DNA from 2 places in the Viridibacillus sp. FSL H8-0110 genome. Region 2 is predicted to be linked to the other one. Evidence: predicted binding sites of a transcription regulator. Region 2 holds the regulator's gene; the other holds the start of a gene.
The links. Region 2 encodes CtsR, which represses protease genes until heat stress. Its sites were predicted from a motif close to ATGGTCAATAAAGGTCAAACA; they were not measured.
Positions count from the first base shown of each region.

Region 1: the regulator CtsR is predicted to act here: its motif matches at 1,995-2,015, upstream of MHH98_RS18290 (ATP-dependent Clp protease ATP-binding subunit).

Region 1 covers NZ_JBBOPJ010000001.1:3,646,766-3,650,195, forward strand. Annotated here, with positions in the region: gene MHH98_RS18290 (ATP-dependent Clp protease ATP-binding subunit) at 1-1,980, opposite strand, end outside; gene MHH98_RS18295 (Crp/Fnr family transcriptional regulator) at 2,215-2,919, shown strand; gene MHH98_RS18300 (metal-sulfur cluster assembly factor) at 2,997-3,305, opposite strand; gene MHH98_RS18305 (alpha/beta fold hydrolase) at 3,358-3,430, opposite strand, start outside.
Region 2 covers NZ_JBBOPJ010000001.1:4,316,086-4,319,515, forward strand. Annotated here, with positions in the region: gene MHH98_RS21370 (ATP-dependent Clp protease ATP-binding subunit) at 1-17, opposite strand, end outside; gene MHH98_RS21375 (protein arginine kinase) at 7-1,128, opposite strand; gene MHH98_RS21380 (nucleotide excision repair protein) at 1,118-1,681, opposite strand; gene MHH98_RS21385 (CtsR family transcriptional regulator) at 1,697-2,167, opposite strand; gene MHH98_RS21390 (DUF4870 domain-containing protein) at 2,559-2,864, opposite strand; gene MHH98_RS21395 (hypothetical protein) at 3,016-3,285, shown strand.

The sequences.
Region 1 (3,430 bases), 670 kb from region 2:
TCCTTCTGCTACTACCCACTGGATGACATCTTCATTTACTTCTAGTTCAATTTCTTGTTCAGCCACTCGTTTTTGTAATAACTGAATATACTTCCAAGTAATTTGATAAAAATGTTCGTTTGTTAATGAATGGAACATTATGATATCATCGAGTCTATTTAATAACTCTGGTTTGAAATGCTCTCTTAAAGACGCCATTACTAAATCCTCAACAGCATGTTCACTATTTTCAGGCATATTGAGTAAATAACTTGAACCAATATTAGATGTCAATATGATCACTGTGTTTGTGAAATTAACCATACGCCCTTGGCTATCGGTAATACGACCATCTTCTAGAATTTGTAGCAAAATATTCGCCACATCGGGATGTGCCTTTTCAATTTCATCTAATAATACTACTGCATATGGGTTTCTTCGGACAGCTTCTGTTAATTGACCGCCTTCTTCATAACCTACATAGCCTGGAGGTGCCCCTACTAAGCGAGATACACTATGTTTTTCCATATATTCAGACATATCAATTCTAATGAAATGATCCTCAGAGTCGAATAATTGAGCAGCTAATGCTTTTGCTAATTCTGTTTTCCCGACACCAGTTGGACCTAAGAATAAGAAAGACCCAATTGGTTTTTGTGGATCTTGAATTCCTGCACGCGCTCTCCAAACCGCTTCTGTCACTAACTGAACAGCTTCGTCTTGACCGACAACTCGCTCTTGTAATGTAGCTTTTAAGTTGAGTAATTTCTCTCGTTCGCCTTCAACTAATTTTGTTACAGGAATACCTGTCCATCTTGAAACGATTGAAGCTATTTCTTCAGCTGTCACATCTTCTCGTAGTAGACGATCATTGCCTTGTTGCAAAGTCTGCTCTAGTTCTACTAATTCTTTTTCTAATTCAGGAATTTTACCGTGACGTAGCACCGCTGCTTTATTTAGATCATAATTATTTTCAGCTTCTTCTAAATCCCTACGATAACGATCAAGTGTTTCACGTTTTTCTTGGATAACATGAAGAGAAGATTTTTCTGCTTCCCATTGCTCACGCATATTAGAAGTAGAATCTTTTAGCTCCGATAATTCCTCACGAAGTGCTACAAGTCGTTTCTTACTTGCGTCATCTTTTTCTTTCATCAAAGCTTGCTCTTCGATTTCAAGTTGCATTGTACGACGTGTTACTTCATCTAATTCTTGTGGCATCGAATCTATTTCTGTACGAATCATCGCACAAGCTTCATCGATTAAATCAATCGCTTTATCTGGCATAAAACGCTCAGTTAAATAACGATTTGATAATTCTGCAGCAGCGACAATTGCTCGGTCATGAATTTTGACAGCATGATGTAGTTCGAAACGTTCTTTTAAACCGCGTAAAATAGAAATCGTATCCTCTACAGATGGTTCACGAACTAAAACTTGTTGGAAACGACGTTCAAGTGCTGGGTCCTTTTCGATATACATACGGTACTCATCTAATGTAGTTGCACCGATACAATGTAGCTCACCTCTAGCTAACATTGGTTTGAGCATATTCCCTGCATCCATCGCACCATCCGTTTTACCTGCACCAACAATTGTATGAATCTCATCAATAAATAGGATGATTTGCCCTTCACTTTCTTTGACTTCTTTCAAGACACCTTTTAAACGCTCTTCAAATTCCCCACGATATTTGGCACCAGCGATTAATGCACTCATATCCAACTCATAAATTTTACGGTCTTTTAATCCTTCTGGTACATCTTTTTTGACGATACGTTGCGCTAATCCTTCAACAATCGCAGTTTTACCAACACCGGGTTCACCGATTAATACAGGATTGTTTTTTGTTTTACGTGATAATATTCGAATGACATTACGGATTTCTTGGTCTCGACCAATAACAGGGTCCATTTTGCCATTTTTCACTTCTTCTACTAAATTACGTCCAAATTGTTCAAGTGGACTTTTTTGCTCTTCATTATTCATATTCATTTGCATTATAGTTCACTCCTTATTTGACCTTTTTTGACCTTTTGATTAACTACATTATATTATCGTCTTCCCATGAAAGTAAAGTGATTTGTTTGACCTTTTTTGACTAAAATAATTTCCCATTTCTAATATGTTTTTAATCAAACATCCATGTCATCAAATAGGTGAAAAAAGAGAATTTCAAATATTGCCCAATTGCAAGAAAACAGTATGTTATAATTGTGAAAAACAGCAGAGGTTGTGAAAATTTTGGAGGAAATTGAAACTATCCCACCTAAGATCCATTCACTTTTCAAAGAGCATGGTACAGTTGTCAAATTCGCCAAAGACACCCCTATATTCTTAGAAGGTGACCGTACCCAAGATGTTTTTTTTGTTGTATCTGGACAAGTGAGAATTTCAAAAGAAACTGCAAGTGGGAAGGAATTAACGATTCGTATCTGTGGTAGTAATAATTTAATTGGTGAAAGTACTATTTTTAGTTCTCTAGATTATAATTCAACAACAGCTACAGCTATGGAAACGACTACTATTTTAACTATCGATAACAACATGCTTGAACTCTATCTAAGTCAAGAACCGTCATTGATGATTGCATGTTTGCGTTGGATACAGTTGCAAAATATGAAAAGTCAATCTAGACTCCGTGATTTATTACTACATGGAAAAAAGGGTGCACTCTTTTCTACTCTAATACGATTAGCAAACACTTATGGTGAAAATTTAGATGATGGCTCAATCCATATTAACTATAAATTAACCAATAATGAGCTGGCTAATCTTTGTGCCACTAGCCGAGAAGTCATTAACCGTATGTTAAATGACCTGAAAAAGAATAATATTATTACATTTGACAAGAGTACAATCACAGTACTTAATTTACAATTTCTAAAAGATGAATGTGAATGCGAAAACTGCCCTCTTACTATTTGTAGAATTGACTAACCTCAGATATTATACCCATTTACAAATTTAAAAAACCCGCTCGACTTTTCAAGTCAGAACGGGTTTTCTTTACAATATTAGCGAATACCTAAAGCTATTTTCGCATAACGTGACATATTGTCTTTATTCCATGGTGGATTCCATACAATATCAACAGTTACCTCGCTAATTTCTGGTAATTCAAATAGTGCTGTACGGATTTGGTCAACAATAACTGGACCAAGCGGGCAACCCATTGATGTTAATGTCATTGTTACTACACATAATCCTTCTTCAGATAAATCCACTTCATATACTAAACCTAAGTTGACAATATCAATACCTAACTCAGGATCAATTACGTTTTCTAAAGCGCCGTAAATACTTTCTTTCATATCTGCATCCATAGTGTTTCCCCTTTCTGCATAGTGTTTATCCCATCATAACAAATGAAATGACTTATGCCAAATGGTCTGCAAGCCATTTTGTTGCCGCAATCATTCCTGGACGAGATACTTTATGCCCTGCTTGT
Region 2 (3,430 bases):
AATCGATTAAACATCATAAGAATCCTCTCCCTCTTCGTCAGATTGACCTTTTTTTAATTCTCTATTGCATTGCAATCGTTCTCGCAACAAACTTGCTCGGTACACATCTCGTTCGTTTGGTTGAAGTGTAGTACCTGCATGTTGTTGTAAAAAGCCAGGCTGCATATAAAGCATACATTCGTTCAAAACAGCAATAGGTATATTCTGGATTATACCCAAATATATACCCAATCGAACGTTAGATAAACAATTTGCTGCTTCTTCGCTCGTTAAAATTCTGGCATATAGTAAAGTTCCCAATGAACGATTGAGACGATCCGCTAAAGCGATTGATGCATGTTCTATTAATGCAGTACGTGCTTCTGTCTCTTTTTGAATAATTTGTTCAGTTACACTTTGTAAGTCTAATAAAATATCCTTTTCTGATTTACCAAGTGTGATCTGATTGGAGATTTGATAATAATTGCCTACCGATTCCGTCCCCTCACCATACATTCCTCTCACAACCATACCAAGTCGTGGCATCGTACTTATGAGAGAACCAATTTGGTTTGTCATAGTTAATGCAGGTAGATGCATCATAATAGACGCCCTCAAACCCGTTCCTGTATTTGTAGGGCAACTTGTTAAATAACCAAATGTATCATCAAAAGCATACGGTAAATGATGCTCTAATAGACGATCAATTTGATCTGCGCTTTTATAAGCTTTTTCTAGTTGTAGACCTGGCTGTAAACATTGTATACGAATATGATCCTCTTCATTAATCATTACGCTAATCGATTCATCTTTTGACAGCAAAACCGATCCAACTCTCTCTTTATCTGCAAGCTGAGGACTGATTAAATGTTTTTCTACTAATACTTTACGCTGTAATGCAGGCATGTCATGCAATGAAAAATAAGAAAACTGAAAATGTTGTTCTTCCTCATCATCTGCATCAATCAATACATTCGAAACAGCTTTATCAATTTGCATTGCCTCTTCATCAGAAAAAGCTCTTGGAAAACGGAAATCTGTTAAGTTACGAGCTAACCTGATGCGAGTACTCATGACGATATCACCATATTGTCCTTCTTCTTGCATCCAATTGGTCGTTGGATTGTGTAAAAAGTGCTCAATGTTCATCTTGAGACTCACCCCCTACTTGTAACTTTTTTTCAAGAGTACGGACATTATCCCGCATTGCCGCTGCATCTTCAAACCGCTCTTCCTCTATGGCCACTTTCATGTCCAACCGAATTGCCTCGATTTGTCTTTTTAATTGGTATAGCTCATTAATAGATCCTGGCACTTTTCCAATGTGTTCCACTGCTCCATTATGCAAACGTTTTAATACCTGAGGTAACTGCTCTTTAAAAGTTTCATAACAACCAGGGCAATTAAATTTTCCCTCGTTCAAAAATTGATGGTATGTCATGCCGCATTCAGGACAATTCTCCTGTTCCTGCATTTTCTGCTCATTTACATTTGGTGCTGCAACTGACCAACTCGGTGTACCAAACCAATTTGAAAAAAGTTTATGCATTGAAATTGGATCGGCATTAAAATCGAGGTTCAAATGGAAAGAATCAAGTTGTTTATTGCACACTTCACAGAAATGCCTTGTCGTTTTTTTGCCATTCTTCATTTGTGTCACCGTGATAGTGGCCGGTCTTTGTTTACAGTTTTCACAAATCATACCCTCGCACCTCTTTTACAATTGCTTGTCATATTTTATAGTCAGTAGCATTGCTTGTAGGATACGCGCGCGAAGCTCATCACGTACCGGTAAATTTATTCGTAACACAGAACGATCAAGAGCTGCTAACATCATTTTAGCTTCTCTTTTCGTAATTACACCTTCGTCAATTAAACGGAAAATTAAATCATTCGTCATAGTTTGTGAAGCACCTTCGTTCACTTGCTCAATCACTTGGTCAATTAAATCCGCCTTTGAACTAGCTTTAACACGTAAAATTCTTATATATCCTCCACCGCCACGTTTACTTTCAACTAAATAGCCACGCTCGGCGGTAAATCGAGTATTTATCACATAATTAATTTGGGAGGGTACGCATTGAAATTTATCAGCAATTTCACTCCGTTTAATCTCAATATGTCCCTCTCCACCTAATTCGATAACCTCTTTCAAATAACCTTCTATTATGTCAGAGATATTACGCATTTCAAATTCCACCTCGCTTGCATCACTGACTTTGACTATCTTTGACTATATTTGATTACATTATACACAGCCTAATAAAAAACACGCAATTGAAATGCTCATTGAAATGTGTAAGGTACCTGTTTAGCCTCGAGAAGCACCCATACCTTCAAATCGAAAATGTCTTTTCAGTTTTCGTTCAAGAAAGTGGCAGTTACCTCGGAGCCATGTCGAGGCTGGTGAGCAGAAGAAGTACTAAAAACACTCATTTTAAGGAAGATCGTAAATCTTAGTCGTCCCATCGTAACAGTTGCTCGAAAAACATCCTACTTTCTCAAGATACCCGTTTCACTTATCTAATATTCGGTCAAAACAAAAACCGCGACAGCAATTGCCATCGCGGTTTTTCAAATCAATACCATTTCCCAACAATCGGGTAATTCCACTCTGTATCATTAAGAGCCTTTACAATACCTATTACTGGAATGACAACGCCCATAATCAAAAAGACTACTAAGAACGGAAGTCCAATTAATAAAAAACTAAATATCCCTGATACAATGACTAATACCCACATAACAAATTGGAACAATAGCGCTTGAATGGACAAACGCTTAATCTGTTTATCTTCAATAAAAATATAGAATAGGATTGGCACTAAACACGGCGCAAAAAATGCACTTGCGTGAAGAATCACTTTTAACCCTTTAGATTCCACTTAGAGCAACTCACTTTCATAAATTAATATGTTTCTTATTCTATTTATACGATTAAAAAATCCATTAGTTTCATATCCTCATAAAAAAAAGGAACATTCTTTATTTCGATTCGTCCTCTGAAGTAACAAAAGTAAGAGAGGAGTTTTTCCTTTGAAAAAAGCATTATTATTCATCGGTAGCATCGCATTATGCTTAATCATTTTCATTGTAATGCCTTATTGTTTATTGAAAAATTCATTTTCAAATGATTGCGAATCTAAAACTTCCTCATGCTCTAAAACCATTGAGCATAAAATAAAAATCATCAATTCAATAAGTGAGTCAGATGTTCTGTATCAAGATCAGAATACTATCGAAGACTCAACCGATAAAAGTCATCGAGATCAATTTTTATCAAGCCTTTTCCTAAGTGATAAATAAATACCATAAAATATATAAGAGGGCAGCTATGCATAAGCGCCCTCTTTTTTATTTCTATTTATCTTATGTTTCATTCAGCATCTTCCCGTGACAATACGATACCGTTTATGAGAGGATAGTTATACACTAGTTGAAATGAGGACGA